Linked DNA regions of Priestia megaterium. The protein of the gene in region 2 interacts with the protein of the main gene of each other region in a pairwise test. Links are inferred from orthologs where the notes say so. Each region holds a gene or a part of one and is shown on either strand. Other genes may lie near its edges.

Evidence for each region.
Region 1: the proteins of tuf (region 2) and mreB interact in binary tests that used the Bacillus subtilis proteins (3 or more experiments, as listed by UniProt). The link is inferred for Priestia megaterium from one-to-one orthologs.

The regions. Positions count from the first base shown.
Region 1 is NZ_CP023317.1:4,873,758-4,879,758, forward strand. What follows is about bases 1,357-4,178. They hold mreB (rod shape-determining protein), read right to left. Parts: upstream 3,358-4,178; coding sequence 2,356-3,357; downstream 1,357-2,355. Other genes in these bases: CEQ83_RS25020 (flagellar hook-basal body protein), read right to left, coding at 1,357-1,393; CEQ83_RS25025 (flagellar hook-basal body protein), read right to left, coding at 1,417-2,241; spoIIID (sporulation transcriptional regulator SpoIIID), read right to left, coding at 3,544-3,807; CEQ83_RS25040 (stage II sporulation protein SpoIIQ), read right to left, coding at 4,083-4,178. In the rest of the region: CEQ83_RS25010 (helix-turn-helix domain-containing protein), read left to right, coding at 1-25; 3-hydroxyacyl-ACP dehydratase FabZ, read right to left, coding at 54-488; more of CEQ83_RS25020, read right to left, coding at 572-1,356; more of CEQ83_RS25040, read right to left, coding at 4,179-4,913; spoIID (stage II sporulation protein D), read right to left, coding at 5,074-6,001. UniProt on the Bacillus subtilis protein: Forms membrane-associated dynamic filaments that are essential for cell shape determination. Acts by regulating cell wall synthesis and cell elongation, and thus cell shape.
Region 2 is NZ_CP023317.1:113,725-119,685, reverse strand. The notes cover bases 1,715-4,496. They hold tuf (elongation factor Tu), read right to left. Parts: upstream 3,810-4,496; coding sequence 2,619-3,809; downstream 1,715-2,618. Other genes in these bases: fusA (elongation factor G), read right to left, coding at 3,926-4,496; rpsJ (30S ribosomal protein S10), read right to left, coding at 1,995-2,303; rplC (50S ribosomal protein L3), read right to left, coding at 1,715-1,953. Outside these bases: rplB (50S ribosomal protein L2), read right to left, coding at 1-357; rplW (50S ribosomal protein L23), read right to left, coding at 385-672; rplD (50S ribosomal protein L4), read right to left, coding at 672-1,295; more of rplC, read right to left, coding at 1,324-1,714; more of fusA, read right to left, coding at 4,497-5,961. UniProt on the Bacillus subtilis protein: GTP hydrolase that promotes the GTP-dependent binding of aminoacyl-tRNA to the A-site of ribosomes during protein biosynthesis.

The DNA.
Region 1 (6,001 bases), 4.8 Mb from region 2 along the record:
TTTTTCTGCTTTGCAGCGCCAATAAAAAAAGCTGCATCAGCAGCTCTTATGTACTATTCTTTTTTATCGCCTAAAGCAAACATAATATCTGTTTCGCAGACTAACTCTCCATCTACAGTTGCGATACCTTTTCCTTTGCCAATAGATCCACGCGCACGTACAATTTCAACCTCTAAACGCAGTTGATCACCAGGTCTTACTTGCTTTTTAAAACGGCAGTTGTCAATGCCTGCAAAAAATGCTAAACGTCCTTGATTTTCCTCTTTTTTTAGCATAGCTACTGCTCCTACCTGAGCCAAAGCTTCTACAATTAAAACCCCTGGCATCACAGGATAGTCAGGGAAATGCCCGTTAAAAAATTCTTCATTGGCAGATACGTTTTTTAAACCAACTGCTTTCTTTCCCTCTTCCACTTCTAAAATACGATCGACCAATAAAAATGGATATCGGTGTGGAATAATTTCTTTAATTTGTTCAATATCAAGCATAAATAAGTCTCCTTTCAAACCGCATGTAACATACGATACTATTATCAATATACAGAATGCTCAATTGAGAAGCAACTACTTGCTTAAGCTCTGATTCCATTCACCAAGCCCATCATTTGGTCTGCAATTGAAATAGAGCGGGAATTAAACTGATACGCACGTTGGGCAATGGACATATCAGTGAGTTCTTTGCTCAAATCTACATTTGACTGTTCCAATTTCCCTTGATCTACGCCTGCTGTTTCTCGAGCTTTTCCAGTCAGATCTGTAAACATATTCGGTTGGTTCATCCCAGCTGGAAAAGCAAATAGATTTTCTCCTTTAGCTTCTAGCTCCTGCGGCTTTTGGACATTTGTTAACCCAAGGGTAAACTGGTCAACGCCCGTATTCGTAGTAACCGTTATCGTTCCACTTCCATCAATCTGTATATCTTTAAATGCGTTACTGAAAATAATAGCTTGACCATTTTCCCCCAGCACATCCTGGCCAGAACCGTTTACTAATTTAACATTGTTGGGGCCTTCAGGCCTAAGGTGAAATGAACCATCTCGCGTATATTGTACAGGCTGTTCGGAATCGTTTACGGCAACTTGAAAATAAACGTTTGGATTTGATGCAGCTACATCTAATGGTTTGTCTGTACTTTCAAAAGCACCTTGCGTCATATTTAAGCGTGTTTGGTCTAGATAAGCTCCTGAACCTTGTCGAATTCCAGACGGTGTAAGCCGCTTTTCTGTTCCCTGGTCTACTTGATTATTTACTTGTTGATACAGCATATCGTTAAATGAAGCGTCTCTCGATTTATATCCTGTCGTATTTGTATTAGATAAATTGTGACTGATGACATCAAGCTGCTGCTGTAGCTGCCCCATTGTATTAGCCGCTGTTATCATTGTACGGTTCATTCTCTTCATCTCCCCTGTTGCTTTTAGCGCACACGTCCAATTTCATTTGCCGCTTTATCCATGCTTCTATCGTAAGCTTGCATTATTTTTTGATTTGCTTCAAAAGCTCTGTAAGCTGTTAGTAAATCCGTCATACTTTGAGCAGCATCTACATTGGAACGTTCAACAAATCCTTGCTTTAACTGATAAGAAATGCCTGGATTATTTCTTGCTGAAGGCAAGGACTGATTGTTCAACGTTTCATACAATCCATTCCCTGCCTTTTTAATCGTTTGTAAATCACTAGAATAAGCAATACCGATTTGTGCAATCTGCTGATTATTTTCCGTTACGTTACCCTGTGAATCAACTGTAAAGTTTTCACTTTTCAGTTGAATTGGCTGATTATTTGTATTTAATACATAAGCTCCCGTAGACGTAGTTAAAAACCCTTCTTGATCTAATGTAAAATTACTGTTTCTTGTATATTGAGGCGTATTATTAGGGCTTTGTACCACAAAAAATAGGCCGCCCTCTTTTGTAGGCATATTTTGCTCCATCAATGCAATATCAGTTGATTGAGACGTTTGCTGAAGATCACCTTGTGTAAAATTTGGAACTGTTTCTTGCATATACACACCCGTATTAATTGTACCTATGTCTTTTTTGTTCTGAACAGAGATGTTACGGTCAGTGGGTAAATCTTCAGATTCCATTCGCTGCAGTAACATATCAGGAAATGCCTTTAACGTACCTTGATCTGCTTTAAATCCTGGCGTATTAGCATTTGCTATGTTATTCGTTAATAAGTCAGTTTGACGCTGCTGAGACAGCATACCCGCTGCTGCCGTGTAAAACCCTTTAAACATACTTCATCCTCCTTACAAGTAAACGTTGTTCGTTATAGCCGGCTGACAGAGTATAATAAATAAAAGAAGAGACTCCTCTGTATGAAACGAGCCAATAGAGGAGTCTTCATTTATTTAAACAATATTGCGACGAGATAGTTTATCAATATTATCAAGCATAATACCTGTTCCAACAGCTACACAACCCATTGGATTTTCTGCAATTAGCACAGGCACCTTTAATTCTTCCGCTAACAGCTGATCCATACCGTGAAGCAATGCTCCACCGCCAGTTAAAATAACGCCTCTGTCTATAATATCGGCAGAAAGTTCGGGAGGTGTACGCTCTAATACACTTTTCGAAGCTTGTACAATGACGCTGACAGACTCTCTAAGTGCCTCCTCTACTTCCTCAGAATAAACAGTAACCGTACGAGGTAAGCCTGAAACCATGTCTCGCCCTCGAATGTCCAGCTCTTCATTACGAGCTTTAGGAAACACTGTGCCAATTTTCACTTTAATTTCTTCTGCTGTACGCTCTCCAATTAAGAGCTTATATTTTTGCTTAATGTACTGCAAAATTTCCGCATCAAAACGATCACCAGCCATCTTAATAGAAGCTGCTGTTACAATATCGCCCATTGAAAGGACAGCCACATCGGTTGTACCTCCACCAATATCTACGACCATGTTTCCGCTCGGCTGAAAGATATCCATTCCAGCGCCAATAGCCGCGACTTTTGGTTCTTCTTCCAAATAAATGGTTTTTCCACCGCTTTTTTCAGCAGCTTCGCGAATTGCTTTTTGTTCAACAGAGGTAATATTTGTTGGACAACAAATTAAAATACGAGGCTTGGATAAAAAACCTTTTACATTTAATTTATTAATAAAGTGTTTGAGCATAGACTCGGTAATTTCGAAGTCAGCGATAACGCCATCTTTTAATGGACGAATGGCAATAATATTACTGGGCGTTCTTCCTACCATACGTCTCGCTTCTTCCCCTACTGCTAGCACTCTATTTGTATTTTTATCAATCGCCACAACAGACGGTTCATTTAACACAATTCCTTTGCCTTTAACGTGAATTAAGACGTTAGCTGTACCTAAATCGATACCAATGTCTTTTGCTAACATACCTTAAATCCTCCTTCTATTTACATATCTTTGCATGATAACCATTCTTTTTTCCTAATTTACTATTTTATCACAATTTGTATATGTATGTTGTTATTAGCAAAAATATTTATTATATACCTATTTTATCCAAAAATTAAAATGCCCTATACTACCTCTATAAAAAAGGCAATATCGGGCATTCTTTTACTTTACAGTTTCTTCTTCTTTTTTGTACTTTAATTTTGTTGCTTCTCCTCCACGCAAATGCCGAATAGATTTATGGTAATCAAGAATTTCTTTTACTTCATTTGCTAACTCAGGATTTATTTCTGGTAGACGCTCTGTTAAATCTTTATGGACAGTACTTTTCGAAACGCCAAATTCTTTCGCAATTACACGAACTGTTTTCTTTGTTTCTACAATATACTTTCCAATCTTGATAGTTCTCTCTTTGATGTAATCGTGCACACTACTCGCCCTCCCCAAATTGGATATGAGAAGTATCCAAGGGAATGTATATATTATCCCTTTTCTAACATTCTCTTTATAGGTTTGTAACAGTTTATTAGCTTGTGTGCAGATATATGCTAGAAAAGTCAGTAAGGACAAGTGATTTCTTATATTTTTTTGAAAATTTAGTGTTTTTTATTTACTTTTTTAACATAATGCATCTCATTTTAGAAAAATTCATAAAAAAAGAAGCTCGGTTTTATCCAGCTTCTTTTCGTATTTATGGTCTTGCTTTATGCATTTGGTTTAGACGTATCTGTTGAAGGTTGTTTTGAATCTTTATCTTCTTTAGTCTTTTCATCAGATGATTTTTCGCTATCCTTTGATTCTTCAGAAGAAGAGTCGTCTTTTGGTTCTGTCACTTCAGTTGCTTTGACTTCTTTGATAGAACTAACCGATTTTCCAAAATAACTGCTTGGATTAATTGCTACACCATCTTTACGAACTTCAAAGTGCACATGTGTTTTTGCTTCTTGATTATATAAGCTTTTTCCAGCTTTTGCGATCGTTTGGCCTTGTTTAACAATATCTCCTACTTCTACATCAGCTTTCTCAAGAGATTGATACTGTGTTACTAAACCATCTTTGTGATCAATTTCTACTACATAACCTAGTAAAGGATCTTTTGTTGCTTTTGTTACTGTACCGCTAGCTGCTGCTACAACATCAAATGATTTATCTCCCTTAACAGCTAAATCAACACCTGTGTTTGGATGATACGTATTGTTGTAGAAAACTAGTGCTTCTTCTTGTTGTTTTTCAGATGCTTGATCGTCGTAGAAAGGCTTTTTCACGATAGCTGATGCTTCACTAGCAACTGGCATTTTTAAATTTTCAAGCGAAGCATTTACCTCTACAGCGTCGTCTCGATAAGCCGTACCGTCTTGGCTATAGCCGCTTTTGTCTTCTTTGCTAATATCATTTCCATTAGCTTGAAACCAAAGGACTGCTGTAAGAATAATTGCTGCACTCGCTAAATAGATAGCCGGGAACACCCAACGCTTTCTAACTAATTTTTGAACTTTCGATTTTGGAGAAGTACGTTTCTTTTCTTCCTCTCTCATATATCATCACCTCAGCAATCAGTCTGAACACAATTGAATGAATATATACACAGCGATAAAAAATTTTTTCGATTATTTTTCAACAGATGAATCTAAAATATACATTTTATTTAAAAAAAGTGAAAAACATAAAAAAGACCCTGCTATAAGGGTCGTTGAATTAGCGTTTAGCTGTCAATTGTGCAACAAACTGATCGTTAGGAGTAATCGCAACACCTGTATAATAATGAGTAACAATATCTTTATACGTTTTTCCTTCCAGTGCCATACCATTTGCTCCGTACTGACTCATCCCAATACCATGTCCATATCCTTTTGTATTGATGATAATTTCGTTCCCTTTTTTTGTCCAATGAAAGTCGGCTGACGATAAATCCAGTTTTTCCCGAACATCTTTTCCCGACAGTTCTTTACCGTTTATCTTTACGTAATCTACGCGCTGCCCCGGCGTTCTAGAGACGATTTCACCTACTGATCCACTGTTTGTTAATTTCACTCCAAGCCTCTGTTCAAAGCTAGCAACAGACATTACTTTCTGATTTGTAAATTCAGGAGACTTTTTATCCCATGGACTAGCTACACTTTTTAGATAAGGAATGGAATTCTTCCAATACGCTTCTGAATTTTCAGTGTAACCATTGCTGGTAGAAAAGAACGTAGCATTAATTGGCTTATTTTTATACGTAAGAATTTGACCTTGGGTGTCCTTCACTGCTTCTTGAATTTTTTTGATTTTCCAATCATAGTCTTTGTTCCATCGGCTTCTTAGCTCATCTTTATTTAAATATACTTGGTACTCTACGGTATCAGTCACATCCGCTCCTTGGGGAAGATGACTATTTCCATTCATCATAGTTTGCACAATATAGGTTCTGGCTGCCAAACTTTGAGCCTTAAGTGCTTCAAGTTCAAAAGTAGCAGGCATTTCAGCTGCTACTACCCCTACAAGATAGTCTTCGAGCGGCAGTTTTTCTACTTTTTTCGTTTCCGTACGATAAACACTGACATCAAGAGGAGACGCTGTCACTTTTTGTAGTTTTTCGGTTTTTGGGGTCTGTTTGACATTTTCATGTAGCTTTCCATCTGTC
Region 2 (5,961 bases):
ACCTGACATAACTTCTAAACCTACTTTTAGGTTTTTAGGAGCAAGGATGTAACGTTTTTCACCATCAGCATAATGAATTAATGCGATGTTAGCTGAACGGTTTGGATCATATTCGATTGTAGCAACGCGTCCAGGTATTCCATCTTTATCGCGTTTAAAATCGATGATACGGTATTGACGCTTGTGCCCACCACCTTGGTGACGAACAGTCAATTTACCTTGGTTGTTACGACCACCTTTTCTCTTGACAGGTGCAAGTAACGATTTTTCTGGTTTGTCAGTAGTAATTTCAGCGAAATCAGAAACTGACATACCACGACGACCATTTGAGGTTGGTTTATACTTTTTAATCGCCATCTCAATTTCCCTCCTTCTCTAGTAATCTTAAGCTTCGAAGAATTCGATTTCGTTGCTCTCTTGAGTTAGTGTTACTACCGCTTTACGACGACGGTTAGTAAGACCACTGTAGCGACCTACACGCTTGAATTTACCTTTGTAGTTCATGATGTTTACTTTTTCAACTTTTACGTCAAAGATTTTTTCGATAGCATCTTTAACCTCAGTTTTATTAGCTTTTACATCAACATCAAACGTATATTTTTTCTCAGCCATTAAGTCTGTTGAACGTTCTGTAATTACGGGGCGCTTAATAATATCACGAGGATCTTTCATTATGCAAGCACCTCCTCTACTTTTTCAACTGCGTCTTTAGTGATTACAAGCTTATCATGGTTCATAACGTCTAATACGCTTAAACCATTAGCTGCAACAACTGTTACACCAGGAATATTACGTGCTGAAAGTGCAACATTTTCGTTAAGATCAGCAGTTACTACTAATGCTTTGCGTTCTACTGTTAGGTTTTTAAGAACTGCTACCATTTCTTTTGTTTTTGGAGCGTCAAAAGAAAGAGCTTCAAGAACAACGATGCTGTTATCTTGAGCTTTAGTTGATAATGCAGACTTAATTGCTAAACGACGAACTTTTTTAGGTAATTTGTAGCTATAGCTTCTTGGAACTGGACCAAATACTACGCCACCACCACGCCATTGTGGAGAACGGATAGATCCTTGACGAGCACGACCAGTACCTTTTTGACGCCATGGCTTACGGCCACCGCCTCTTACTTCAGAACGATTTTTAACTTTAGAAGTACCTTGACGTTGAGATGCGCGTTGCATTACGATCGCGTCGAAAAGTACTTTGTTGTTTGGTTCGATACCGAAAACGGCATCTTGAAGTTCGATCTCTCCAACGTTTTCACCGTTTTGGTTAAACAATGCTACTTTTGGCATTGGTTATTCCTCCTTTCTCGAAGAATTATTATTTAGATTTAACTGCAGATTTAACAGTAACTAGAGATTTTCTAGCTCCTGGCACGTTACCTTTTACTAATAAAAGATTGCGTTCTGCGTCAACTTTAACGATTGATAAGTTTTGCACAGTGATGCGCTCTCCACCCATGCGTCCTGGTAATAATTTACCTTTAAATACGCGGTTTGGAGCTACAGGACCCATTGAACCTGGGCGACGGTGGTAGCGAGAACCATGAGACATAGGTCCGCGAGATTGTCCGTGGCGTTTAATAGCACCTTGGAAACCTTTACCTTTTGAGATTCCTGTTACATCAATTACATCGCCTTCTGCGAAAATATCAACCTTGACTTCTTGACCAACTTCATATGCTGAAGCGTCCACACCGCGTAACTCACGGATGAAGCGCTTAGGAGCAGTATTAGCTTTAGTAGCATGTCCTTTTGCAGGTTTGTTAGATAGTTTTTCACGGATATCTTCGAAACCTAATTGGATTGCTTCGTAACCGTCTGTCTCAGCGTTTTTAACTTGAAGAACTACGTTAGCAGAAGCTTCAATTACTGTTACTGGGATCAAGTCACCATTTTCAGCAAATACTTGAGTCATACCGATCTTTCTTCCTAAGATTCCTTTGGCCATTAGTCACACCTCCTAAGTATCTTTTCATTCTTTATTTTAAATTAAAGTTTAATTTCGATATCTACACCAGATGGTAAGTCTAAACGCATTAATGAATCAACAGTTTGTGGTGTTGGATTCACGATATCAATTAAGCGTTTATGCGTGCGCATTTCGAACTGCTCACGAGAATCTTTATATTTGTGTACTGCACGTAGAATTGTATAAATTGATTTTTCAGTCGGTAATGGAATCGGACCAGATACAGCCGCACCAGAACGTTTTGCAGTTTCTACGATTTTCTCAGCAGATTGATCAAGAATTCTGTGATCATATGCTTTTAAACGAATGCGAATTTTTTCTTTTGCCATTATTTTCCCTCCTTTTTCGCCTATTTTACAATAGACATTCTCCGCGGAAATTTCCCCACACTCGCCATGGCAAAGCGGCCGGGTGTGTCGGCAACCTTCCGCATCATCGCAGTCAAAGACCAACATTTTTATTATACTAAAAATGGGTTCATATTGCAACAATAAAGTTAAAAAACTTTTTTATGTGTCGCACACTTTTTTCATTATATATAAAAGGAGATCATTTTGCAAGTGTAATAGTAAAAACTATCTTTACCTTTTATCACCAAATAAAAAAGGAGTAGGTTACCCTACTCCCTTTACTGAAACGAGAAATTACTCGCTGATTTTAGCTACAACGCCAGCGCCTACTGTACGTCCACCTTCACGGATTGAGAATTTAGTACCTTCTTCAATCGCGATTGGAGCGATAAGTTCAACAGTCATTTCGATGTTGTCGCCAGGCATTACCATTTCTACGCCTTCAGGTAAGTTACAAATACCAGTTACATCAGTTGTACGGAAGTAGAACTGTGGACGGTAGTTTGTGAAGAATGGAGTGTGACGTCCACCTTCGTCTTTAGAAAGAACGTATACTTCAGCAGTAAATTTAGTGTGTGGAGTGATTGAGCCTGGTTTAGCTAATACTTGTCCACGTTGGATTTCTTCACGTGCTACACCACGAAGTAAAGCACCGATGTTGTCGCCAGCTTCAGCATAGTCAAGAAGCTTACGGAACATTTCTACACCTGTTACAGTAGTAGATTTTGGCTCTTCAGTTAAACCGATGATGTCGATAACGTCACCAACTTTAACTTGTCCACGCTCTACACGACCTGTAGCAACTGTACCACGACCAGTGATTGAGAATACGTCCTCAACTGGCATCATGAATGGTTTTTCAGTGTCACGTTCTGGAGTTGGGATGTACTCATCAACAGCGTCCATAAGCTCGATGATTTTAGCTTCCCAATCAGCTTCGCCTTCAAGAGCTTTAAGAGCAGAACCTTTGATTACTGGTACATCGTCACCAGGGAAGTCGTATTCAGAAAGAAGGTCACGTACTTCCATTTCTACTAATTCAAGTAGCTCTTCGTCGTCTACCATGTCACATTTGTTTAAGAATACAACTAGGTAAGGTACACCTACTTGACGAGAAAGAAGGATGTGCTCACGAGTTTGTGGCATTGGACCATCAGCAGCAGATACTACTAAGATACCGCCATCCATTTGAGCAGCACCAGTGATCATGTTTTTAACATAGTCAGCATGTCCTGGGCAGTCAACGTGTGCATAGTGACGAGTGTCAGTTTCATACTCAACGTGTGCAGTTGAGATTGTGATTCCACGCTCGCGCTCTTCTGGAGCAGCGTCGATCATGTCGTAAGCCATTGCTGCACCTTTACCACTTTTCTTAGCAAGAACAGTAGTGATAGCAGCTGTTAAAGTTGTTTTACCATGGTCAACGTGACCAATTGTACCGATATTGGCATGTGTTTTTGAACGGTCGAATTTTTCCTTAGCCATTCGAAAATCCTCCTTAAAATTCATGTAGTTTATGTTTTATGAGGCCGTGAAAGGGAATGAGCTCCACTTTCACAGCGTACATAAGTAGTTATACTTCAATAAAGAGTGAAAATCAATTATTCACCTTTATTTTTTTTAATAATTTCTTCTGAAATTGATTTAGGAACTTCTTCGTAGTGATCGAAGTGCATAGAATATGTTCCGCGACCTTGAGTGTTTGAACGTAATGCAGTTGCATAACCAAACATTTCAGAAAGTGGAACGAATGCACGTACAACTTGAGCGTTACCGCGTGCTTCCATACCTTCTACACGTCCACGACGAGACGTAACGTCACCCATGATATCTCCTAAGTATTCGTCAGGGATAACAACTTCAACCTTCATCATTGGTTCAAGGATAGCTGGGTTACATTTTGATACTGCGTTTTTAAGAGCCATAGAAGCGGCAATTTTAAACGCCATCTCACTTGAGTCAACGTCATGGTAAGATCCATCAACTAAAGCAGCTTTGATATCGATTAATGGATAACCAGCAAGAACACCGTTTTGTAATGCATCTTCAAGACCAGCTTGAACTGCAGGGATGTATTCACGTGGAACTACACCACCAACGATTTTGTTCTCAAATTCAAAGCCTTTTCCTTCTTCGTTAGGTTCGAACTCAATCCAAACGTGACCGAATTGTCCACGACCACCAGATTGACGAGCGAATTTACCTTCAACTTTCGCACCAGCGCGGAAAGTTTCACGGTAAGCTACTTGAGGAGCACCAACGTTTGCTTCTACTTTGAATTCGCGACGCATACGGTCAACGATGATATCAAGGTGAAGCTCACCCATACCAGAGATGATGATTTGACCAGTCTCTGTATTAGTTTCCGCACGGAAAGTTGGATCTTCTTCTTGTAACTTTTGAAGAGCTGTCGTCATTTTATCTTGGTCAGCTTTTGATTTTGGCTCAACAGATAAAGAGATAACTGGCTCTGGGAATTCCATAGACTCAAGAATTACAAGACTCTTTTCGTCACATAGAGTATCACCAGTAGAAGTATCTTTTAATCCTACAGCTGCCGCGATATCTCCAGCGTATACTTCAGAAATCTCTTCACGAGAGTTAGCATGCATTTGTAGGATACGACCTACACGCTCACGCTTACCTTTTGTAGAGTTTTTGATGTATGAACCAGAGCTTAGTACACCAGAGTACACACGGAAGAACGTTAATTTACCAACATAAGGGTCCGTCATAACTTTGAACGCTAATGCTGAGAAAGGAGCGTTATCGCTAGACTCACGCGTAACTTCTTCTTCTGTGTCAGGTACGATACCTTGGATTGCTGGTACATCAACTGGAGATGGTAGGTAATCAATTACCGCATCTAGCATTAATTGTACACCTTTGTTTTTGAATGCTGAACCACAGATAACTGGGTAGAATTCAACGTCACAAGTACCTTTACGGATACCAGCTTTTAGTTCTTCAACTGTAAGCTCGCCTTCGTCTAAGTACTTCATCATTAATTCTTCGTCAAGTTCTGCAACAGCTTCTACTAGGCTTGCACGGTATTCTTCAGCTTGCTCTTTGTATTCCTCAGGAATTTCACGAGATTCTGAACGAGTACCTAAGTCATCTTCGTAGAAGTATGCTTTCATTTCCACAAGGTCAATGATTGCTTCGAAGTCATCTTCAGCACCGATTGGCAACTGAATTGGGTGAGCATTTGCACCTAAACGATCGTGGATCGTTTTTACAGAGTACAAGAAGTCAGCACCAATTTTGTCCATTTTGTTAACGAATACGACACGGGGAACACCGTACGTAGTCGCTTGACGCCATACTGTTTCTGTTTGAGGCTCAACACCAGATTGAGCATCAAGAACTGCCACAGCGCCATCAAGTACACGTAATGAACGCTCAACTTCAACAGTGAAGTCTACGTGTCCAGGAGTATCGATGATGTTAACGCGGTGACCTTTCCAAGAAGCAGTTGTCGCAGCAGACGTGATAGTGATACCACGTTCTTGCTCTTGCTCCATCCAGTCCATTTGTGAAGCTCCTTCATGAGTTTCACCAATTTTATGGATACGGCCAGTATAATAAAGAACACGCTCAGTTGTTGTTGTTTTACCAGCATCAATGTGAGCCATGA